DNA from 3 places in the Streptomyces sp. NPDC049597 genome. Region 3 is predicted to be linked to each of the others. Evidence: riboswitches for the same ligand, from Rfam matches in the RefSeq annotation. Region 3 holds a riboswitch; each other region holds the start of a gene.

Region 1 (7,852 bases), on a different contig from region 3:
GTGACCGAGCCGACCGCGCGGACCAGCCCGAAGTCGGCGACCTTGACCCGGCCGTCGTCGCCTATCAGGACGTTCTCGGGCTTCATGTCCCGGTGGACGAAACCGGCCCGGTGCGCGGCGCCGAGCGCGGCGAGCACGGGCTCCAGGATGTCGAGGGCTGCCCGGGGCTGGAGCGCGCCGCGCTCGCGCAGGACGTCGCGCAGGGTGCACCCGGCGACGTACTCCATCGCCAGATAGACGTACGCGCCCTCGGCCCCCTGGTCGAAGACCCCGACCACATTGGGGTGCGCCAGCCGGGCCACGGACTTCGCCTCGCGGATGAACCGCTCCACGAACGTCGCGTCGGTGGCGAGGTCGGGGTGCATCACCTTGAGCGCGAGGACCCGGTCGAGCCGGGTGTCGACGGCCCGGTAGACCGTGGCCATGCCGCCGACGGCGATACGCGCGTCGACGCGATAGCGGCCGTCGAGCACCTGCCCGACGAGGGGGTCTGAGAGGGTCGTGTCCACCCGGCGATTCTACGAGGCCGGACCGTTCGCTCCGCCCGCCCCGGAACCGCTTGCAGCGCACCTGTGACGGTTGTCGTGAACCTGCGGGGGACGTGCTCCCGGGGCAGACCCCGCTCCCGTGCCCGGCCCGGCGGCCGTCGAGGTACGGCCGGCAGCCACAGGGGCGGGGGCGGGGGAGACCCGGTTCGGGTGAGGACACAGCCGTGCGGCGGCCCCACCGCTCCGACGGGGTCAGAACGCGGGGCGCTCCGGGTCCAGCAGCGCCCGGCCCTCCGTCGGCGACGACGCCTCCGCGAAATGGCGGCGGGGGATGCGGCCCGCCCGGTGTGCGAGGCGGCCGGCCTCCACCGCGTGACGCATCGCCTCCGCCATGAGCACCGGCTCCTGCGCCCGGGTCACCGCCGACGCCAGCATCACCGCCGCGCATCCCAGCTCCATCGCCAGCGCCGCGTCCGACGCCGTGCCCGCGCCCGCGTCCAGGATCACCGGTACGCCCGCCTGCTCCGTGATCAGCTGGAAGTTGTGCGGGTTGCGGATGCCGAGCCCGGACCCGATCGGCGAGCCCAGCGGCATGATCGCCGCGCAGCCCACGTCCTCCAGCTTCCGCGCCAGCACCGGGTCGTCGTTGGTGTACGGCAGGACCGTGAAACCGTCGTCGACCAGCGTCTCGGCCGCCTCCAGCAGTTCCACGCCGTCCGGCAGCAGCGTGCGCTCGTCCGCGACGACCTCCAGCTTGATCCAGTCCGTGCCCAGCGCCTCCCGCGCGAGCCTCGCCGTCAGCACGGCCTCACCGGCGGTGAAACAGCCGGCCGTGTTCGGCAGGACCTGGATGCCCAGTCCGGTCAGGACGGACAGGACGGACCCCTGCACGGTCGGGTCGAGACGCCGCATCGCGACCGTGGTGAGTTCCGTGCCGCTCGCGATCAACGCGCGTTCCAGTACGTCGAGGCTCGGCGCCCCGCCCGTACCCATGATCAGTCGCGAGGTGAAGGTGGTGCCGCCGATGGTGAGACGGTCGTCGGCCACGGCGCTCAGCCTCCCTGCACGGCGGTGAGGATCTCGACACGGTCGCCGTCGCCGAGCCGGGTGTCCGCCCACTGGCTGCGCGGGACGACGGTCTCGTTGACGGCGGCGGCCACACCCGAGGGGGCCGTGGTGAGGGCCGCCACCACGGTGTCCAGGGTGGCGCGGTCGGCGAGCTCGCGTGTCTCGCCGTTGACGGAGACGTTCATGCGGGCTGCTCCTGACGTACGCGTGCGCCGGCGCGGGCGAACCGGCGGGGGCTGAACGGGTCGGCGAACTCCGGTACCCGACCGCTGGTGAGCGCGTCGGCGAGCACGTCGCCGGTCACGGGCGTGAGGAGCACGCCGTTGCGGTAGTGGCCGGTCGCGAGCAACAGCCCCGGCAGCTCGGTGAATCCGAGCATCGGCGCGTTGTCCGGGGAGCCGGGGCGCAGCCCGGAGCGCGTCTCGGTCAGCGGCAGTTCGGTGATGCCGGGCACCAGTTCGTGCGCGTCCCGCAGCAGTTCGTACACGCCGCCGGCGGTGACGGTCGTGTCCCAGCCCAGCTCCTCGCTGGTCGCGCCGACCACGAGCTCGCCGTTCTCGCGCGGCACCAGGTACACCTGGCTGCCGCGCACCACCGCCCGCACCGTGCGGGACAGGAAGGGCGCGTACGGGCCGGGCACCGTCAGCCGCAGGACCTGACCCTTCACGGGCCGTACGGGAGGCAGGACGTCGTCGGGCACCCCGCCGAGGCGGCCGCTCAGGCTGCCGCCCGCCAGCACGACCTGGTCGGCGGCGAGTTCCGTTCCGTCGTCCAGGACCGCGCCCGTGGCGCGGTCGTCCACGACCAGCAGCCGCTCCGCCCAGGCGCGACGGAAGCCGACCCCGGCCCGCTCGCAGGCGACGACCAGTGCCGTGGCGAGCCGCCGCGGATCCACCTGGTGGTCCCCGTCGACGCGCAGGCCGCCGCGCACCACCGGCGCGAGCATGGGCTCCAGGCGGCGGCACTCGCGACCGGTCAGCCACTCCGACTCCAGGCCCGAACGGCGTTGCAGGGCGTGCAGTTCCCGCAGGTGCGCGCGGTCGTCGGTGTCGAGGGCGACGGCGAGTGTGCCGCACGCGCGGTAGCCCACCGACAGTCCGCTCGCCTCCTCCAGCTCGGCGGCGAACGCGGGGTAGCGCCGGGCCGATGCGAGGTTCAGACCGAGCAGTGTCTGCTCGCCGTAGTGGAGTTCGGTGACGGCGGCCAGCATGCCGGCCGCGACCCGCGCGGCCCCGCCGCCGGGCTCCGGATCGACGACGGTCACGCGCAGCCCGCGCTGCGCCGCACGCCAGGCCGTGACCAGGCCGATGATCCCGCCCCCGACGACGAGGACGTCGGGTGCGTCTGGTGTACGAGACATGGGCGTCCAGCCCCTCCCTTCGCCGGCATGACCCGGATCAGGTTCGTACGGTCGGAGGCCGCCAGCCTCCCTCTCAGCCCGGTGCGTCCGGGCTCCCGCGAGTGCCTTACGGTGGCCACCCTAACCCCACGCCCAGGCGCGCAGTAAGGGAGCCGCCGTCCCCCGGCGCGGGTGTGCAGGAGGTGGACGCAGTGGCGATATCGCTCGACGGACTGGTGCTCGCGCCGGTGGCGGACCAGGCCCCGGGCCAGGTCGGCACCCGCACCCGGTTCCTCTACCACGAGGAGCGGGGGCGGATCTGGGCCGAGTACGAAGGCGGCGACGTGGTGCGCGGCCACCTCGTGGGCACGCGCGTGGGGGACCGGCTGGACTTCCGTTATGTCCAGTTGAAGACGGACGGCGCGACCTCCAGCGGCCACTGCCTGTCCACCGTCGTCGAACTCCCCGACGGGCGGGTGCGCCTGGAGGAGGCCTGGGAGTGGGAGTCGCAGGAGGGCAGCGGGACCAGCGTCGTCGAGCAGCTGCTGCCTGAGGGACCGTCAGAAGCCTAAGGTGGTCCGGTGAGCGAGCACACGCAGGAGCAGGCAGGGGACGGACGGCGCGTCGTCGTGGTCGGCGCGGGCATGGCCGGGGTGCAGACCGCGGTCGCCCTGCGCGAACAGGGCTTCACCGGACCGGTCACCCTCATCGGCGCCGAACCGCACCAGCCGTACGACCGGCCGCCGCTCTCCAAGGCGATCCTGCTCGGCACGGCGGAGGGCTCCGCGTTCGACATCGACTTCGACGCGCTCGGCGTCGACCTGCGGCTCGGCTGCGAGGTGACCGGCGTACGCCCCGGGGCGCACGAGGTGGACACCGCCGCCGGACCCGTCCCGTACGACGTCCTCGTCCTCGCCACCGGAGCCGAGCCCGTCGCCCTGCCCGGGACCGCTGGTGTCCCGGGCGTCCATCTGCTGCGCACGCTCGACGACGCGGCCCGGCTGCGGCCCGTCCTCGCGCGGCAGCACGACATCGTGGTGGTCGGGGCGGGGTGGATCGGCGCGGAGTTCGCGACCGCCGCGCGCGAGGCGGGCTGCGCGGTGACCGTCGTGGAGGCGGCCGACCGTCCGCTGGCCGGCTCCCTGCCCGCCGAGGTCGCGGCGCCCATGGCCCGCTGGTACGCCGAGGCGGGTGCCGAGCTGCTCACCGGCGAGCAGGTGGCCGCCGTCGAGCCGGGCACGGTGGTGCTGGCCGGATCGGGGCGCAGGATCGCGGCCGGGGCCGTCGTCGTCGGCATCGGCGCCAGGCCCGCGACCGCCGCCCTCGCCGGCAGCGGCATCGAGCTCGGCCCCGACGGCGCGATCGTCGCCGACCGGCACCTGCGCACCTCCGCGCCCGACGTCTACGCCGTGGGGGACTGCGCCTCCTACCCCTCGGGCCGCTACGGCACGCGGCTGCTCGTGCACCACTGGGACAACGCCCTGCAGGGTCCGCGTACGGTCGCGGCCGGCATCCTCGGGGCCGCCCCGGTCTACGACCCGGTGCCGTACTTCTGGTCGGAGCAGTTCGGACGTTTCGTGCAGTACGCGGGCCATCATCCGGCGGGCGACACGCTGCTGTGGCGCGGCGCCCCGGCCGTGGACGCCCAGTGGTCGGTGCTGTGGCTGCGCGAGGGCGTGCTGGTCGCGCTGCTCGCCGTCGACAGGCCGCGTGACCTGGCACAGGGCCGCAGGCTCGTGGCGTCCGGCGCGCGGCTGGACCCGGCCCTGGCCGCCGACCCGTCCGTCCCCCTGAAGGCGGCGACCGCGTAGGCGTCGGCTACCGGCTGTCAGTCGCAGATGGCAGGCTTGTTCCTGTGACCGAGATTGACGCAAAGATCGATGCTCTCGTCCCCGCCTGGCTCCACCTGCCCGACATCGCGGAAATGCTCGATGTCGAGGTGACGCGCGTGCGGCAGCTGGTCAAGGAGGGCCAGCTCATCGCCGTCCGCCGTGGTGAGAACAGGACACTGCAGGTGCCTGCCGCCTTCATCGACGGCAACAAGGTGGTCAAGGGCCTCTCCGGGACCCTGACGCTGCTGCGGGACGACGGCTTCACCGACGAAGAGATGCTGGAGTGGCTGTTCACTCCCGACCCGACCCTGCCGGGCACCCCGGCGCAGGCCCTGAGCGAGAATCGCGGCACGGAGGTCAAGCGCCGGGCTCAGGCGCTCGCCGTCTGACGTCCGTCCCGACGTCCCCGTCCTGACAGGACGGCCTCGTCCCGAACCATCGGAGCGCGCGGGTACGGGCGGGAGCCGCACGGCCCCCGCCCGTACCCGCGCGCCGCTCATCACCCATCCTGCGGGGGGAAGCACCATGTCCACGGCTCGCGAACTGCTCGGCGACGCCCGCCTGTACCTGTGCACGGACGCCCGGAAGCGCCAGGGCGACCTGGCGGAGTTCCTGGACGCCGTGCTCGCCGGCGGCGTCGACATCGTCCAGCTGCGCGACAAGGGCATGGAGGCGGGCGAGGAGCTGGAGCACCTCCGGGTCTTCGCCGACGCCTGCCGGCGCCACGGCAAGCTCCTCGCGGTCAACGACCGGGCGGACGTGGCCCACGCCATCGGCTCGGACGTGCTGCACCTGGGCCAGGGCGACCTGCCCGTTCCCGCCGCGCGGGCGATTCTGGGCGAGCGGGTGCTCATCGGCCGCTCGACGCACGCCGAGGCCGAGGTGGACGCGGCCGCCGCCGAGCCCGGCGTCGACTACTTCTGCACCGGCCCCTGCTGGCCCACCCCCACCAAGCCGGGCCGCTTCGCCCCCGGCCTCGGTCTCGTGCGCTACGCGGCCTCGCTCGGGAGCGACCGGCCCTGGTTCGCGATCGGCGGCATCGACGCGTCCAACCTGGACGAGGTGCTGGACGCGGGGGCGCGCAGGGTCGTCGTCGTACGGGCGATCACGGAGGCCGACGATCCGGCCGCGGCGGCCGCCGGTCTGGCGAAGCGGATCAGGGAGCGCAGCGCCTGAGCGGGCGGACTGACACGGGCGCGGCGGGCCGCCGGTGCCGCCACGGTGTCTCACGGGTGTCCAGAGTATGGACACGAGACAGGCAAAAGGCGACAAAATCCCCTGATCTGGTTGGGTGACCCGCCAGGCCTGGCTAACCTGCCCGTATGGCCCTCGGCACTGCTTCCACAAGGACGGATCGCGCGCGCACCGTGCGCGACATGCTCGCGACAGGCGAGACGACGTACTCCTTCGAGTTCTTCTCGCCCAAGACGGACAAGGGCGAGAGGAACCTCTGGAACGCGCTGCGCAGGGTCGAGGCGGTCGCGCCCGACTTCGTCTCCGTCACCTACGGCGCCGGCGGGTCCACCCGCGCCGGCACCGTGAAGGCCACGCAGAAGATCGCCGCCGACTCCACCCTCACCCCGGTCGCCCACCTGACCGCCGTCGGCCACTCCGTCGCCGAACTGCGCAACATGATCGGCCAGTTCGCCGACGCGGGCATCCGCAACATCCTCGCGCTGCGGGGCGACCCGCCCGGCGACCCGATGGGCGAGTGGGGCAAGCACCCCGAGGGCGTGATGTACGCCGCCGAGCTGGTGCGGCTCATCAAGGAGTCCGGCGACTTCTGCGTCGGGGTCGCGGCCTTCCCGGAGATGCACCCGCGTTCCACCGACTGGGACACGGACATCCGGCACTTCGTCGACAAGTGCCGCGCGGGCGCCGACTACGCCATCACACAGATGTTCTTCGAGCCCGAAAACTATTTCCGCCTCCGTGACCGCCTTGCCGCGGCGGGCTGCGAGACCCCGATCATCCCCGAGGTCATGCCCGTGACCAGCGTGAAGCAGCTGGAGCGGCTCCCGCAGCTGAGCACCGCCGCCTTCCCCGACTCACTCCGGGACCGGATCCTCTCGGTCAAGGACGATCCGGCCGCTGTACGCTCCATTGGCATCGAGTTCGCGACGGAGTTCTGCGCACGGCTGCTGTCCGAGGATGTCCCGGGACTGCACTTCATCACGCTCAACAACTCCACGGCGACGCTCGAGATCCACGAGAATCTCGGACTGCACCAGCAGTCGTGACCGGCCATACCCGCCACAACCCCGGGCGGCGGCCGCAGGAGGGGGACGGGCATGGGCTGGACGGTCCTCTACATCGCGTTCGGCATCGTCGCGCTGTGGCTGCTCGGTGAGGTGCTGCTGCAGTACAAGGCGCGACTGCGCTGGCGCGTTCTGGCCTTCGGAGGGTTCCTCGGCGTCGTCGTCGGCGTGCTGCTGCCCTCCGTCGTGGTGATCGCGCTCGGCGCGGCCGCCTTCGCCGTCGGCCAGACGTACGTCACCCTCTCCTTCCGGCGCGGCTTCTCCACGGGGTGGGCGCTGGGCGGCAGCCCGGGGGTCAGCAGGCGCCGCAGGTCCGCCCCCGCGGAGGCCGAGCGGGAGCCGACGCTGGAGGTCTCGGACCTCTCCTACGAGTCCTCCGAGCCGCCGCACGCCCCCGAGGCGCCCGAGGTCTACGAACCCCAGCCGCTGCCTGACGAGACCGGTCAGTACGGCATATACACCGAGGACGCCTACGCTGCCCGGCAGCAGGAACAGGAACCGCATCAGCCCTACGCCGCGTACGGCGCGGCCCCCACCGGCTACGGGGCGTACGACGCCTACGGCGACCAGGGGCAGCCCCGGCAGCCGGCCGACGCAAGCCCCTACGACTACGGATCCGGCCAGCCGTACCCCGCCTACGCCGACCCCTACGGCAGCGGACAGCAGTACGCGGCCTCCTACGGCGGCTACGACACCTACGGAACGCAGCATCCGTACGCCGACCCGTACGCGCAGCAGTACGGCGACACGCCGGCGGGCGGGGTCTGGGTGCCCCAGCAGCGCGACGGCGACCAGCAGATCCCTCCGATGCCACAGGAACAGCCGTCGCCGTACGGCTACGAGGCTGGATCCGGCCACGACGAGCAG
Region 2 (7,852 bases), on a different contig from region 3:
GAAGTGGATCGCGGTGCCTGTCATCGCCCTTGCCGTGTTCGGCGGCCTGATCACGAGCGTCATCTGGTTCGTGGTCAGCGTGCTCTTCAAGGTGCTGCTCTTCGTCGCGCTGGTCGGCGGACTGATCTTCGTCGTACGGAAGTTCATGGCGTCCTCGGGGTCGTCGCGCGAGGACTGGTGAGCGGGTGACGGGCGTCCGTTAGCCCGGTCGGGGGAACGGGCCGGACAAAGCCCGCCCCGTGCCGGGTGCTGCCCCTAGAGTGGCAGCTCTCTGCCGCCCCCTCGGACATCTCGGCGCACGTGTGCGCCGGCCGGCGCACACGTGCCGGCCCGCGGCTGACCGCCTGTTCAGACCGGCTGTTCAGGGTCCCGGGGTTGCGGCGGCCGCGCGGGGGCGGCCCCCGCGGGCGGGCACGCTGCCCGTCACCACGCCTGGGGGTGACCTTTGGCCGGGGCTACGAACGCCGCTGTCCCTACCCTGATCGGCTCGGTGCAGCGTGCGCTCCGGCTGCTGGAGGCGGCGGGGGCGCACGAGGGCGGAGCCCCCGCCAAGCAACTCGCGCGCGAGGCCGGCATTCCGCTGCCCACCGCCTATCACCTGCTGCGCACCCTGACGCACGAGGACTATCTCCGCCGGGACAAGGGCGTGTTCACGCTCGGGGACGCGATCGGACGGCTGGCCGGGAGCGGACGTGTGCGCGGTCGCCGCAGCACCGTCGAGGACTCACTGACGCACTGGCGGGACGCGTTCGACGTCGCCGTCTACCTGGCCGTCCACCGCGAGGGCGGGATGCGCGACCGTGCCGCGCTCCTGGAGCGGCCCGAATCCCCCGTGCCCGGCGAACCGCTCGTCGAACGCCAGGAGTACGCGATGGGCACGGTCTGCGCGGCCATTCCGATCACAGCGGGTGACATGGCTGGGACGATGGCCGTCTCCCTCCCCGTGCACCAAGAGGCCAGGCTCGGCCCGGCAGTTGAACAGCTGCAGGCAGGGATCGGCAGCCTGCTGGCATCGCTGGCGTTCTCTATCAGTATCTGAAATATCACTCCTTGTGATCTGCTGCCGCTTCCAGCACGATGGCGTCGACAAGGCCGAGAGAGCCGGCAGCGATCGTTCCTGGCCGTTTCCCTCCTTTTTTCGTCAGCACGATTCATTCCATGCTTCAGCTACTGCGAGGTACGTGATGCGCGAGTCGGTCCAGGCCGAGGTTCTGATGAGTTTTCTCGTCTCCGAGGAGCTGTCCTTCCGGATCCCGGTGGAGCTGCGCTACGACACCGCGGATCCGTACGCGGTGCGGATGACCTTCCACCTTCCCGGTGACGCCCCCGTGACCTGGGCCTTCGGCCGGGAACTCCTGCTCGACGGGATCAACACGCCGAGCGGGGACGGCGACGTGCACATCGCGCCGACCCGGGCCGAGGCGCTGTCGGACGTCCACATCCGGCTGCGCGTCGGGAGCGATTCCGCGCTGTTCCGCGTCGGCGCTCCGCCGCTCGTCGCCTTCCTCGACCGTACGGACAAGCTGGTGCCGCTCGGCCAGGAGCTCGCGCTGGGTGATTTCGAGGTCAGCCTGGAGGAGGCGCTCGGGCGCATCCTGGCCGAGGAGAACGCCGGCTGACGGCCGGTGATCGGCCGCCGCGCTACTTCTTGCGGCGCCGCCCCCTGCCGCCCCGTGCGGGCGCGGCCGCACCTTCGGCCGCCCGTCCCGGGCGATCCGCGGACACGACGAGTGCGGCGAGCGCGGTGGTCACGGGTACGGAGGCGACGAGCCCGATCGAGCCCACCAGGGTCCGGACGATCTCCTCCGCCACCAGCTCGCTGTTGGCCACCGTGCCCACGCTGGACTGGGCGATCGAGAACAGCAGCAGCAGCGGCAGCGCCGCGCCCGCGTACGCGAGGACGAGCGTGTTGACGACCGAGGCGATGTGGTCGCGGCCGATCCGGATGGCGGAGCGGTAGAGGGCGCGCGGCCCCATGTCCGGGTCGGCCTGGTGCAGTTCCCACACCGCCGACGTCTGGGTCACGGTGACGTCGTCGAGCACGCCGAGTGAGCCGATGATGACCCCCGCGAGCAGCAGGCCGCTCATGTCGATGTTCGGATAGAGGCCCTTGATCAGGCCGGTGTTGTCGTCGGTGTTGCCGCTGAGACTGGCCCAGCCGATGAACAGTGAGCCGAGCAGGCCGATGAGAAGCAGTGAGATCAGCGTGCCCAGTACGGCGACCGACGTCCGCGCGGTGATGCCGTGGCACGAGTAGAGCGCGATGAGCATGATCGCGCTGGCCCCGACCACCGCGACGATCAGCGGATTCGAACCCTGCAGGATCGCGGGCAGGATGAACAGCGTCAGCACGGCGAACGAGACGGCGAGCGCGATCAGCGCCATCACGCCGCGCATGCGTCCGACCAGGACGACCACCAGGGCGAAGATGCCCGCCAGCAGGGCCATCGGGAATCCGCGGTCCACGTCGGTCACCGAGTACTGCAGATCGCGGGGCGCGTCCGGCGCGTACGCCACCACCACGCCCTGGCCCTCCTTCAACTGACGCGGCGCGTCGGGCTGGACGATCTCGACGAACTTCCGGCCCTTGTCCTTGCCGGTGGTGACCTCGACGGTGGCCTTTCCGCAGTCTCCTCGCTGCGCGGTGACCGCCTCGCGGCCCTCGGGCGTCGAGGTGTCGCCCGTCGGCGGGACCTGGCCGGCGTTGACGTCCTTGCAGTCGACCCTCTCGACGCTCACCACCCTGCCCTGCTCGGTCTGCCGGTCGAAGCCGACGCCGGAGCGCTCGTGGCCGGGCGCCGAGCCCGGCCACAGCACGGCGAGGCCGACGAGAACGGCCGTCGCGAAGGGGATCAGCACCGCGGCGATGACCTTGCGAAGGTGCTGGGAGACGGGCGCCGCCGGCCCGTGACTGTGCACGTGGCCGTGGTCGTGGCCCTGCTGTTCGGGGTGCTGCGGTGATGAGGTCACGGACAGATCATCGCAAGAACGAGAGGGGCCCTCTGTTCAGCGCGCCAGACGTGACGCTAGCGTGGTGTCACCTTTGCACACGCGGGAGCTCGGAGCACCGGGCTGAGAGGGCGCTGACCTTCGTACATCCGTACGGGACAGCTGCGCCGACCGCCGAACCTGTTACCGGGTAATGCCGGCGTAGGGAGTAGGTCTCATGACCGTATCGGACGCACGCACGCCTGCCTCGAACCAGAACGACGAGGCCGGGAAGTCCATCGGCTGGCACAAGGGGTACGTCGAGGGCTCGCGTCCCGACCTCCGTGTGCCGGTCCGCAAGGTGCACCTCACCAACGGCAAGGACGTGACGCTGTACGACACGTCCGGGCCGTACACGGATCCCAACATCGAGACGGACGTACGCCGCGGTCTGCCGCCGCTTCGGGAGAACTGGATCGTCGCTCGCGGCGACACCGAGGAGTACGCGGGCCGCCCGGTCCGCCCGGAGGACGACGGAATCAAGCACACCTCGCCGCGCGGCGGCCTGCGCAACCTCGACGCCGTCTTCCCCGGCCGTCAGCGTCAGCCGCGGCGGGGCCGGGACGGGCAGGCGGTGACGCAGCTCGCGTACGCCCGCCGCGGCGAGATCACGCCGGAGATGGAGTACGTCGCCCTCCGGGAGAACGTCGCGCCCGAGGTGGTGCGGGAGGAGATCGCGGCGGGCCGCGCCGTCCTGCCGGCGAACGTCAACCACCCGGAGATCGAGCCGATGATCATCGGCAAGCGGTTCCTGGTGAAGGTCAACGCCAACATCGGCAACTCCGCGGTCACCTCCTCCATCGAGGAGGAGGTCGAGAAGATGACCTGGGCGACCCGCTGGGGCGCCGACACGGTCATGGACCTGTCCACGGGCCGGAACATCCACACCACGCGCGAGTGGGTCCTGCGCAACTCCCCCGTGCCGATCGGCACCGTGCCGCTCTACCAGGCGCTGGAGAAGGTGGACGGCAGGGCCGAGGAACTGACCTGGGAGATCTACAAGGACACGGTCATCGAGCAGGCCGAGCAGGGCGTCGACTACATGACCGTCCACGCCGGCGTCCGCCTGCCGTACGTGCCGCTCACGGCCAACCGCAAGACCGGGATCGTCTCGCGCGGCGGCTCGATCATGGCCGCGTGGTGCCTGGCGCACCACAAGGAGAGCTTCCTCTACGAGCACTTCGAGGAGCTCTGCGAGATCCTCGCCGCGTACGACGTCACGTACTCCCTCGGCGACGGCCTGCGACCCGGCTCGATCGCGGACGCCAACGACGAGGCGCAGTTCGCGGAGCTCAGGACGCTCGGTGAGCTGAACACGATCGCCAAGCGGCACCACGTGCAGACCATGATCGAGGGCCCGGGCCACGTCCCGATGCACAAGATCAAGGAGAACATCGACCTCCAGCAGGAGATCTGCGAGGAGGCGCCGTTCTACACGCTCGGCCCGCTGACCACGGACATCGCTCCGGCCTACGACCACATCACCTCCGGCATCGGAGCGGCGATGATCGCGTGGTGGGGCACGGCCATGCTCTGCTACGTGACGCCCAAGGAGCACCTGGGCCTGCCGAACCGCGACGACGTGAAGACCGGCGTCATCACCTACAAGATCGCGGCACACGCGGCGGACCTGGCCAAGGGGCACCCGGGCGCCCAGGAGTGGGACGACGCGCTGTCCGACGCCCGCTTCGAGTTCCGCTGGGAGGACCAGTTCAACCTGGCCCTCGACCCCGACACCGCTCGGGAGTTCCACGACGAGACGCTGCCCGCGGAGCCGGCGAAGACCGCGCACTTCTGCTCCATGTGCGGTCCGAAGTTCTGCTCGATGAAGATCTCCCAGGACATCCGCCGACAGCACGGCGGCAACCAGGAGGAGATCGAGGCGGGCATGGCGGAGAAGTCCAAGGAGTTCGCCGCTGCGGGCAACCGGGTCTACCTGCCCATCGCGGACTGACACAGGTCACGGACCGCCGCCTCCGCCCGGCCCCCTTGCGTCCGGCCCCTTTCCGTCCGGCCCTCGTGCACGAGCACGGGTGCGGACGTCGGTGGCGCGGGCGGAGGCCGGGCGTACGGCGGCGGTGCCCGCTGGTCCGGTGGGCGGGCCGGCGGTCAGTCCGGCTGGTGCTCCGGGCCGCCGAAGTCGGGGCTGGAGAAGTCCGGACTGGTGTAGGTCGGACGCCGGCCCGCTGTACGGCCCTCGGCCGGGCTGGAGAAGTCCGGCCCGCTGTAGCCGACCTTGGGGATGCGGTTCACGCGGTGCGGGGGACCGGCCGGGGACGCCGTGGCGGCGGGGTCGGTCAGGGCCGCGCGGAGGAAGGGCAGGATGCCCCGCTCCAGCAGGGCCTCGCACCAGGCCTCTTTGGCCAGCCGGACCTCGTCCGGCAGCTCGCCCTCCTGCCGCCCGTCCGCGACATGGCTGGCACCGTTGCGCAGGGCGGTGAGCAGCAGCGCGACGGCCGCCACCAGAATGGCGGCGGCCATGAGCGCCCCGAAGACCCAGCCGGTGAAGACCAGGGTGTCGGCGAAGGACGGGGTGGGGCTCAGCATCTTGAGGATGTAGCCGACGATCAGGAAGATCGCGGCCGCCGTGCCCGCGAGGAGCGGCGCCAGGACGGCGACGACGGCCGCGACTCCGGCGCCGGTCCCGGCCGCCTCGCCGGCCGGGGCGGTGGGCGAAGAGCCGTGCACCGAAGCGGCGGCGGACGCGCGCGTCTCCGCGCGGACCTTCACATAGTGCTCGTACTCGGCGGCGGCCGAGGCGGTGATCAGCGCCGTCGCGCTCAGGGCCATGGCGCGCAGTTGTTCGGGGCTCAGCCGCGCTTGCACGGCGGCCGGATCCTGACGTTCGCGGGCGTCGCGCAGTGCGCCGTCGAGGACCCGCTCGTACTCGGCGCGGTCCTCGGTCAGCAGGTGCGGAGCGCTGTTCATGTGCATCCCCCGATGCTCCGTAGGGCCGGACCGCCCGTGTGTGCCGGGCAGTTGGGCGGAAACGGAGGAGAGCCTGCTACGGATAGGCCGATGGTAGAGCGGTTACGCCACGGCGTGACAGGGGGTTTCCGTAAATCGCCTGCCGCCGCCCCGGTCAGCCCCGCAGCGGGAGCTGCTGGACAAGAAGCTTTCCGGCCATGGTCACTCCGCCGTCCATGGCGATGGCCAGATTGTCCGCGTACACATGGGGACTTTCGACGACGGGACGCTCGCCGTCCTCGCCGTCCTCGGTGCCGACCTCACCGAGGAGGTACGGGATCGGGCTGTGGCCGTGCACCACGCGCGTGCCGCCGTACGCGGACAGCAGTTCGCGCACGGCCTGCGGGCCGCCTTCGTCGCGGAAGGCGAAGCGCTTGGTGAACTTGCGGAACAGGTCCCAGCACTCGTCGGCGTCATTACGGGTGAGGATCGCGTGCACCGCGTCGTTGACGTCCTCGATGGTCGAGCCGTATTCGAGGTAGGCGGTGGTGTCGGAGTGGAGCAGCAGATGGCTGTCCTCCTCCACGATCGCGTCGAGCCGGGCCATCCACTGCAGGTGGACGTCCTGCAGCCGGTCCATGTCGTATTTCTGGCCGCCGTTGAGCAGCCAGGCGGCCTGGAAGGTGGCGGTGCCCGCACCGGAGTTGACGGGGGTGTCCCCGAAGCGCTTCGCGCCGATCAGCAGCAGCTCGTGGTTGCCCATGAGCGCCTTGCAGTAGCCGCCGGCGGCCGCGGCCTCCGCGGACAGCCGCATGACGAGGTCGATGACGCCGATGCCGTCGGGGCCGCGGTCGGTGAAGTCGCCGAGGAACCAGAGCCGGGCGTTGCCCGCGGACCAGCGGCCCTCGGAGTCGATGAGGCCCTTCTCGGCGAGGGCGGCGACGAGTTCGTCGAGGTAGCCGTGGACGTCGCCGACGACGTAGAGCGGGCCGAGGCCGTCGGGCGCCGGCTGGTCGTCCACCGTGACCTGCACCTGGACGGTGTCGCCCGGTCCGCCGCGGGTGATCACGGGAAGGTCGCGCGCGGTGGGGGTGTAGCCCTCCGGCGGCTCTCCCTCGGGGAACGCGTTGCCGGGGTGGCCCGCGTGGCCGGGGTCCACGGACTGCGACTGCACGGGAACCTGCGCGTACGGCGGCACGCGGAAATCACGCAGCGTTGCCGTCCGCACCACGGGTCCTTGACCGGCCCCCTGAGTCATCGACCCCTCCACCACCGTCGCGCCGCCGTTCACCTCTCGGCCCAGCCTGGTCGAGGGTGGTCCGCGGTGTCGTTCGCCCATCATAGGAATGAGCCCGGCGGTGTGTGACGCACCAGGGGTGGTGAATCCTTCCGCACCCCTGGTTCATCGGCCCTTTCGCCCCAATTGGGTTGGTCTAGTCCTTCGTGGGGGACCGCGGCGCGCTCACCGTGGTGCGCGGAGGACGGCGCTGTGAGGACGTCCTGACGATCAGTTCGGTCGGTATCACCTGCTCGATCGGCCGGTCCTCGTCGACCCCCTCGATGGCGTCGATCAGCAGCTGGACCACGGCCGTGCCGATCCGGCGGGGCTTGAGCGAGAGCGTCGTGATCGGCGGCTCGGTGGTGGCGTACACGGTCGACTCGCTGCAGCACACGAGCAGCAGGTCGTCGGGGACGCGCAGGCCGTACCGCCGGGCGGCGGCCAGCAGGTCGGTGCCGTTGGGGTCGAAGAGGCCGTAGACGGCGTCGGGCCGGTCCGGCCGGGCGAGCAGCCGGTCGGCGGCGACGGCACCCGCGCAGGGGTCGTGCGCCGGGTAGGACTCGTAGACCGGGTCCTGGCCGACCCGTTGGCACCAGTCGAGGTACGCGGTGGTCGACAGCCGGGTGTAGGTGTCGGTGGTGGTGCCCGTGAGCAGGCCGATCCTGCGGGCGCCGGCGG
Region 3 (7,852 bases):
AGCTGGGGCTCCGGCGCCAGCGCCCTGGCGAGCGCGACCCTCTGCTGCTCGCCGCCGGACAGCGCGGCCACGGACCGCCGCTGCGCCCCCGGCAGACCGACGAGCTCCAGCAACTCCTCCACCCGGCGGCCCTGTTCACCACGGTCGGCGCGCGATGTCTCCCCGGCCCGGTGAGGACGCATGCGCAGCCCGAACGCGACGTTGCCCGCCACGTCGCGGTGCGGGAAGAGCTGATGGTCCTGGAACATCAGCCCCACGCCCCGACGGTGGACCGGCACCCCGGCCTGGTCGGCTCCCGCGAGCAGCACCCGGCCCGCGTCGGCGCGCTGGAGTCCGGCGACCACCCTGAGCAGCGTGGACTTGCCGCTGCCGCTCGGTCCCAGCACGCAGACGATCTCGTGCTCGGCGACCTTCAGGTCCACCGCGTCGAGGGCGGCCCGCGAACCGAACCGTACGGTGACGCCCTCCAGTTCCAGCAGCGCCATCACAACTCCTCGGAGGGGGTGTCGGTACGGAGGCGTTCGAGGAGGAGCAGCGCGGCGGCGCACACCACCATCAGGATCGTGCCGAGGGCCATCGCCTGCCCGTAGTTGAGCTCGCCGGGCCTGCCCAGCAGCCGGGCGACGGCGACGGGCAGCGTCGGCTGGTCGGGCCGGGCGATGAAGACGGTCGCGCCGAACTCGCCGAGCGAGACGGCGAACGCGAAACCCGCCGCCACGAGCAGCGCCCGGCTCACCAGCGGCAGGTCCACCTCGCGCCAGGCGCGCAGCGGCGACGCGCCGAGCACGGCCGCCGCCTCGCGCAGCCGGACGTCGACCGCGCGCAGGACGGGCAGCATGGTCCGTACGACGAAGGGCACCCCGACCAGCGCCTGTGCGAGCGGCACCAGCATCCACGAGCCGCGCAGATCGAGCGGCGGCTCGTCGAGCGTGATCAGGAACCCGAAGCCGACGGTCACCGCCGAGACGCCGAGGGGCAGCATCAGCAGGGCGTCGAAGCCGCGGACCAGCCGGCCGGCCCGCCGGGTGAGGGCGGCCGCCGCGAGCCCCCCGACCAGCACCGAGACGGCGGTCGCGACGAGCGCGTACTCCAGCGAGTTGGCCACGGCGTCGATCGGCGGGACGAGGAAGGCGCCGCCCCGCTCGTCGAGCACGGTGAGCGCGCGGTAGTAGTCGAGCCCGTAGCCGCGAGGGGTGTCGAAGGACCGCTCGACCAGCACGCCGAGCGGCGCGATCAGGAGCAGGGCGACGCTGAGAAGCACCCCGCAGAGCACGGTCCACTGGGCGGCTCCGAGCGGCCGGCGCGCCGTACGGGCCGGGTCGACGAGCCTCAGCGCTCCCTCGCGGCGCCGCACGACCCGGGCATGGACGGCGAGGACGACGCAGACGGCCAGGAACTGCAGCATGGTGAGCACGGCCGCCGTCGGCAGGTCGAGCATCTCGGCAGTCTGCCGGTAGATCTCCACTTCGAGGGTGGAGAAGGAGGGGCCGCCGAGGATCTGCACGACGCCGAACGAGCTGAAGGTGAACAGGAAGACCATCAGCGCCGCCGCGGCGAGGGACGGCACGAGCGCGGGAAGCGTCACCCGCCGCCAGGCCGCGAGCCGCCCGGCGCCGAGCACCCGCGCGGCCTCCTCCTGACGCGGGTCGAGCTGCGACCACAGGCCGCCGACGGTGCGGACGACCACGGCGTAGTTGAAGAAGACGTGCGCGAGCAGGATGGCCCAGACCGTGGTGTCCAGGCGTATGCCCCACAGCTCGTCGAGCAGCCCGCCGCGGCCCAGCAGGGCGAGGAAGGCCGTGCCGACGACGACGGTCGGCAGCACGAACGGCACCGTGACCACGGCGCGCAGGAGGCGCTTGCCGGGGAAGTCGAGCCGGGCGAACACGTAGGCGCCGGGCAGGGCGACGAGCAGGGTGAGCGCGGTGGAGGCGAGCGCCTGCCAGGTGGTGAACCACAGGACGTGCAGGATGTCCGGACGTGCGAGGACCTCGCCGAACCGCCCGAACTGCCAGGCGCCCCCGACGCGCAGGCCGCGGCCGACGATCGCGGTGACCGGATAGGCGAAGAAGACGGCGAAGAACGCGACGGGGCCGGCCATCAGGGCGAGCCGCGCCGCGTTCCCCCGCAGGGATTGCCCTACTTCAGGACGAGCGAGGACCACGACCGGATCCACTGCTCACGGTTCTCGGCGATCGTGCCGGGAGCGACCGTCTCGGGCTTGTCGACGACCACACCGTGCTCGGTGAACAGCTCGGGCAGCTTGGTGCCCTCGACCACGGGGTTGACGAACATGGTGAGCGGCATGTCCTCCTGGAACGTCCTGGTGATCAGGAAGTCCAGCAGCGCCTTGCCTCCCGCCTCGTTCTTCGCGCCCTTGAGCAGACCGGCGAACTCGATCTGGCGGAAGCAGGTGCCGGTCGCGACACCCGTGGGCGCCTCGGCGGGCTGCGGGTCGGCGTAGAGGACCTCGACCGGCGGGCTGGAGGCGTACGAGACGACGAGGGGACGGTCGGCCCCCGCCTTCTTCCCGCCGGCGGAGCCGGAGAACTCCTCGTTGTACGCCTGCTCCCAGCCGTCGACGACCTTGACGCCGTTGGCCTTGAGCTTCTTCCAGTAGTCCTGCCAGCCGGACTCGCCGAACGCGCCGACGCTGCCGAGCAGGAAGCCGAGTCCGGGCGAGGAGGTCGCCGGGTTCTCCACGACGAGCAGGTTCTTGTACTCGGGCTTCGTGAGGTCGGCGAAGGTCTTCGGGGGCGCGAGCTTCTTGTCGGCGAAGAACTTCTTGTCGTAGTTCACGCAGATGTCGCCGGTGTCGACGGGCGTGACCCGGTGCTTGTCCGCGTCGAGCCGCGCCTCGTCCGCCACCTGGTCGAGCCCCTTGGCCTCGTACGGCGTGAACAGGTCGTTGTCGAGGGCGCGGGAGAGCAGGGTGTTGTCGACGCCGAAGAAGACGTCGCCCTGCGGGGAGCCCTTGGTGAGGATCTCCTTGTTGAGCGCGGCGCCCGCGTCCCCGCTCTTGAGGACCTTGACCGTGTACCCGGTCTGCCGGGTGAACTCCTTGAGCACGGCGTCGGACGCCGCGAAGGAGTCGTGGCTGACGAGGGTGACGGTCTTTGACGCGCCGCCGGTGCCGGACCCGGAGTCCTCGGACTGTCCGCCGCAGGCCGCGAGGGCGGTGACGCCGAGGGCGGCGGCGAGCGCCGTGCCGGTGGCACGCCGAAGCTGGCTGTTCATGATGGTGCTGACTCCCTACGCCGGTATGACCCGGATCAGGTCCGAGGGTCTGCGGCCCCGGCGCGTCCTGACGCGCCCCTGCCGCACTCTCAGCGCTGCTGCGCTCCCCTGTCGGAATGTTTCGATGTTCATTTGTGCGAACGCACAGGGCACAGTATCAGCCACACGGCTGACGGCCCCCGGTCACCGCTCCTGCGCTGCCAGCTGCCCGCAGGCGCCGTCGATCTCCTGCCCCCGGGTGTCCCGGACGGTGACCGGTACGCCATGGGCCGCGATGGCCTCGACGAACGCCTTCTCGTCCTCCGGCCGCGACGCCGTCCACTTGGAGCCGGGCGTCGGGTTCAGCGGGATCAGGTTGACGTGGACCCTCTTGCCCTTGAGGAGGCGGCCGAGCAGATCGCCGCGCCACGCCTGGTCGTTGATGTCGCGGATCAGCGCGTACTCGATGGAGATCCGGCGGCCGGACTTCTCCGCGTACTCCCATGCGGCGTCGAGGACCTCGCGGACCTTCCAGCGGGTGTTGACCGGGACGAGGGTGTCGCGCAGCTCGTCGTCCGGTGCGTGCAGGGAGACGGCGAGGCGGCACTTGAAGCCCTCGTCGGCGAAGCGCAGCATCGCGGGGACGAGGCCCACCGTGGAGACGGTGATGCCGCGCTGCGAGAGGCCGAGACCGTCCGGCTCGGGGTCGGTCAGCCGGCGGATGGCGCCGACGACCCGCTTGTAGTTGGCGAGCGGCTCACCCATGCCCATGAACACGATGTTGGACAGCCGGGCGGGGCCCCCGGGCACCTCTCCGTCCCGCAGGGCGCGCATGCCGTCGACGATCTGGTGCACGATCTCGGCGGTGGACAGATTGCGGTCGAGACCGGCCTGCCCGGTCGCGCAGAACGGGCAGTTCATCCCGCAGCCCGCCTGCGAGGAGATGCACATCGTGACGCGGTCCGGATAGCGCATCAGGACGGACTCGACGAGCGTGCCGTCGTGGAGGCGCCACAGCGTCTTGCGGGTGGTGTCGTTGTCGCAGGAGATGTGCCGCACGACCGACATCAGGTCGGGCAGCAGCTCCGTGGCGAGCTTCTCCCGCGCGGAGGCGGGAATGTCGGTCCACTGCGCCGGGTCGTGCGCGTAGCGCGCGAAGTAGTGCTGGGACAGCTGCTTGGCGCGGAACGGCTTCTCGCCGATCGCGGCGACGGCGTCCTTGCGCTCGGCGGGTGAGAGGTCGGCAAGGTGCCGCGGGGGCTTCTTGGCTCCGCGGGGCGCGACGAAAGTGAGTTCTCCGGGCTTGGGCATGGTGCTACCAGTGTCGCAGACGGATCCCTGTGGCCAGGGGCCCGAGCCGCCGGTGCTGGCCGTCCCGGCCGTCCGGGTCGTCTCCGGCGGCCCGGGACGGTCCGGAGACGACCCGGAGACGGCCCGAGATCCATCGCTGGAGACAGGGCGTCACTGCCGTGAGCGAGTACCGGTCATGCCGTGTTCTGCCGAGAGATTCAGCACAGGCCGGTCACTGATCGCAGACTCGTCCCAGCCGTTGATCGAAGCGCTGGAAGCGTCGAGGGGGGATCTCCCAGCCTCGGCCGACCTGGCCGAGCGTCAGCACGCCTCGGACCCACGTCCCACGGACCGTGATCTCCTCGTCCCGGTAGCGTCCGCGCGTCGTGAACGTGACCTGCTCGCCCTCAAGGACGTACCGCGCCACGTGCACGCCCGGGATCACGTTGTCTCTGCGCAGCCAGCCCGCCAGAGTCTCTGCGCTCGAGGGCTGAGGGGCGGGTCGTACGAGCACGTCCAGGACGGTGCCGTCCGGGTAGAAGCGGAACACCTGCGTATCAGCGGCGAAAATCGCGTTGAGCGGTGGTGCCTTACGGCGCTGCCTTCGCCTGGCCACACTGCCTCCCCGACTGTGCGTGACGACCCGGCGCCCGCTCAGGGCCGCTCACCCCCGTGTATGGCCGGGTCAAGCGCCGTACTGGCGGGCTCTGGGTGCGCGCCCTCCGGGCTCGGGCAGGGTGCTGCCAGTGTCCCAGAGACGCGACAAAGGGCCCGCCGCCCCTGTGGACGACGAGCCCTCACGCAGAAGACCGCAGGTCAGCCGGCGCCGACGAACAGCACCAGCAGCAGCCACACCACCGGGGCCGTCGGCAGCAGCGAGTCCAGCCGGTCCATGATGCCGCCGTGGCCGGGGAGCAGGGTGCCCATGTCCTTGATGCCGAGATCCCGCTTGATCATCGACTCCCCGAGGTCGCCCAGCGTCGCGCTGGCCGCGACCGCGAGACCGATCAGCAGACCCTGCCACCAGGTGCCGCCCTCGACGAGGAACTGCATGCACAGCGCGCCCGCCGCCATCGCGAAGGCCACCGCTCCGAGCAGCCCTTCGCGGGTCTTGCCGGGGCTGATGCGCGGCGCGAGCTTGTGCTTGCCGAAGCGCCAGCCGACCGCGTACGCACCGGTGTCGCTGACGACCGTGAGCACCAGGAAGGTGATCACCCGTTCCGGCCCGTCGTCCGCGCTGAGCATCAGCGCCACGAACGTGGCGAGGAAGGGCACGTAGAAGGCGGCGAAGACACCTGCCGTGACGTCCCTGAGGTAGCCCTCGGGCGGCTCGGTCATACGCCAGACGAGCACCGCGAGCGCCGTCAGCGCCATGGCCACCCAGGCGCCCTCGGCCCCGCGCACGTAACCGGCCACGACCATGGCCGCGCCGCCGACCGCGAGCGGTACCAGCGGCGCCTTGATCTGCTTGCGCTCCTGCAGGCGCGAGGTCAGCTCCCACAGGCCGACGACGACGGCGACGGCCACCACGCCGACGAACACGGCCTTGACGATGAAGAGCGACGCGACGATCACCGCGCCGAGCCCCACGCCGACCCCTATGGCCGCCCGCAGATCGCGGCCGGCCCGCTTCTTGTTCGGCGGCTGCGGCTGCTGAGGCGCTGCCGGCGGCGGGCTGGGCATGGGCTCCTGCGTGTTCTCGTCGCGGAACAGGGGGCCACCGGGCCGTGCGGCCCCCTGGTCGCGGTCCTCGCGGCCGGCCCGGCCGCTGGGTCCCTCGGGGGATTCGGCGTCTCTACCTGCGTCGGGAAAGTCCGGCCCGATGGGCATGGGCTGCGTCTTTGATGTATACCGTGCGTCGTGCCCATCGTAGGCGGGACCCGCCGGGAGGGGCCCCTGCTCGGGCGGTGGCCATGCACCGGCGTATCCGGCGCCGTGCGAGGCCCCCCAGGAAGAGTCGTTCATCAGACCTCGAGCAGCTCGGCTTCCTTGTGCTTGAGCAGCTCGTCCACCTGCGCGACGTACTTCGCGGTGGTGTCGTCGAGCTCCTTCTCCGCACGCCGGCCCTCGTCCTCGCCGACCTCGCCGTCCTTGATGAACTTGTCGATGGTCTCCTTCGCCTTGCGGCGGACGGAGCGGATCGAGATCTTGGAGTCCTCGGCCTTCGACTTGGCGACCTTGATGAACTCCTTGCGGCGGTCCTGCGTGAGCTCCGGGAAGACCACGCGGATGATGTTGCCGTCGTTGCTCGGGTTGACACCGAGGTCCGAGTCGCGGATCGCCTGCTCGATGTTGCGCAGAGCGGTCTTGTCGAACGGCGTCACAACGGCCATCCGCGGCTCCGGGACCGAGAACGACGCCAGCTGGTTGATCGGGGTCAGGGCACCGTAGTAGTCCGCCACGATCTTGTTGAACATCGCCGGGTGCGCACGTCCGGTGCGGATCGCGGCGAAGTCATCCTTGGCGACCAGGACGGCCTTCTCCATCTTCTCCTCGGCCTCGAGGAGGGTCTCTTCGATCACCACTTGCTCCTGCGTGTCTTGAGTTGGGCCCGGCATCGGACTGGGCCGGCGGAACCTGCGTCGCGTGTTCCCTGCACGGTGTACGACCGGCAGGGCGTTGTCCATCCCCCGAGGGCGCCCCGAGGCCCTCGGGTCAGGCCCGGGTGTCCCGGTCGCTCACGAGCGTGCCGATCTTCTCACCCCGGACCGCCCGAGCGATATTGCCCTCGGCGAGGAGTTCGAAGACGAGGATCGGGAGAGCGTTGTCGCGGCAGAGGGTGATGGCGGTGGCGTCGGCGACCTTGAGGTTGCGGGACAGCACCTCGCCGTACTCCAGCGCGTCGAACTTCACCGCGTCCGGGTTGGCCTTGGGGTCGGAGTCGTAGACGCCGTCGACACCGTTCTTCCCCATCAGCAGTGCTTCGGCGTCGATCTCCAGGGCGCGCTGGGCGGCGGTGGTGTCGGTGGAGAAGTAGGGCATGCCCATACCGGCACCGAAGATGACGACGCGGCCCTTCTCCAGGTGCCGTACGGCACGCAGCGGGATGTACGGCTCCGCGACCTGACCCATCGTGATGGCCGTCTGCACACGTGAGTCGATGCCCTCCTTCTCCAGGAAGTCCTGGAGGGCGAGGCAGTTCATGACGGTGCCGAGCATGCCCATGTAATCCGAGCGTGCCCGGTCCATGCCGCGCTGCTGGAGTTCGGCTCCGCGGAAGAAGTTTCCGCCGCCGATCACGACGGCGATCTCTGCGCCGTCGCGGACGACCGCTGCGATCTCCCGTGCGATGGCGTGCACGACGTCGGGGTCGACGCCGAGACCGGTGCCGCCGGAGAAAGCCTCT

The links. A riboswitch is a leader RNA that binds a small molecule or an ion and turns the genes downstream of it on or off. The one in region 3 is predicted to bind thiamine pyrophosphate.
Region 1: another riboswitch for thiamine pyrophosphate. It lies ahead of thiO (glycine oxidase ThiO); the one in region 3 lies ahead of AB0K02_RS19020 (thiamine ABC transporter substrate-binding protein).
Region 2: another riboswitch for thiamine pyrophosphate. It lies ahead of thiC (phosphomethylpyrimidine synthase ThiC); the one in region 3 lies ahead of AB0K02_RS19020 (thiamine ABC transporter substrate-binding protein).

The regions. Positions count from the first base shown of each region.
Region 1 covers NZ_JBFAOY010000001.1:32,740-40,591, reverse strand. Annotated here, with positions in the region: gene pknB (Stk1 family PASTA domain-containing Ser/Thr kinase) at 1-509, opposite strand, end outside; gene AB0K02_RS00180 (thiazole synthase) at 741-1,535, opposite strand; gene thiS (sulfur carrier protein ThiS) at 1,541-1,741, opposite strand; gene thiO (glycine oxidase ThiO) at 1,738-2,916, opposite strand; TPP riboswitch at 2,914-3,025, opposite strand; gene AB0K02_RS00165 (hypothetical protein) at 3,108-3,467, shown strand; gene AB0K02_RS00160 (FAD-dependent oxidoreductase) at 3,477-4,706, shown strand; gene AB0K02_RS00155 (Rv2175c family DNA-binding protein) at 4,751-5,116, shown strand; gene thiE (thiamine phosphate synthase) at 5,253-5,903, shown strand; gene metF (methylenetetrahydrofolate reductase [NAD(P)H]) at 6,050-6,967, shown strand; gene AB0K02_RS00140 (hypothetical protein) at 7,019-7,852, shown strand, end outside.
Region 2 covers NZ_JBFAOY010000025.1:98,372-106,223, reverse strand. Annotated here, with positions in the region: gene AB0K02_RS25575 (DUF5326 family protein) at 1-181, shown strand, start outside; gene AB0K02_RS25570 (helix-turn-helix domain-containing protein) at 491-1,039, shown strand; gene AB0K02_RS25565 (SsgA family sporulation/cell division regulator) at 1,185-1,619, shown strand; gene AB0K02_RS25560 (YibE/F family protein) at 1,642-2,970, opposite strand; TPP riboswitch at 3,042-3,174, shown strand; gene thiC (phosphomethylpyrimidine synthase ThiC) at 3,167-4,942, shown strand; gene AB0K02_RS25550 (hypothetical protein) at 5,098-5,922, opposite strand; gene AB0K02_RS25545 (metallophosphoesterase) at 6,071-7,153, opposite strand; gene AB0K02_RS25540 (LacI family DNA-binding transcriptional regulator) at 7,329-7,852, opposite strand, start outside.
Region 3 covers NZ_JBFAOY010000015.1:102,358-110,209, forward strand. Annotated here, with positions in the region: gene AB0K02_RS19010 (ABC transporter ATP-binding protein) at 1-485, opposite strand, end outside; gene AB0K02_RS19015 (iron ABC transporter permease) at 485-2,101, opposite strand; gene AB0K02_RS19020 (thiamine ABC transporter substrate-binding protein) at 2,140-3,237, opposite strand; TPP riboswitch at 3,233-3,357, opposite strand; gene rlmN (23S rRNA (adenine(2503)-C(2))-methyltransferase RlmN) at 3,421-4,527, opposite strand; gene AB0K02_RS19030 (hypothetical protein) at 4,739-5,122, opposite strand; gene AB0K02_RS19035 (phosphatidate cytidylyltransferase) at 5,323-6,471, opposite strand; gene frr (ribosome recycling factor) at 6,471-7,028, opposite strand; gene pyrH (UMP kinase) at 7,162-7,852, opposite strand, start outside.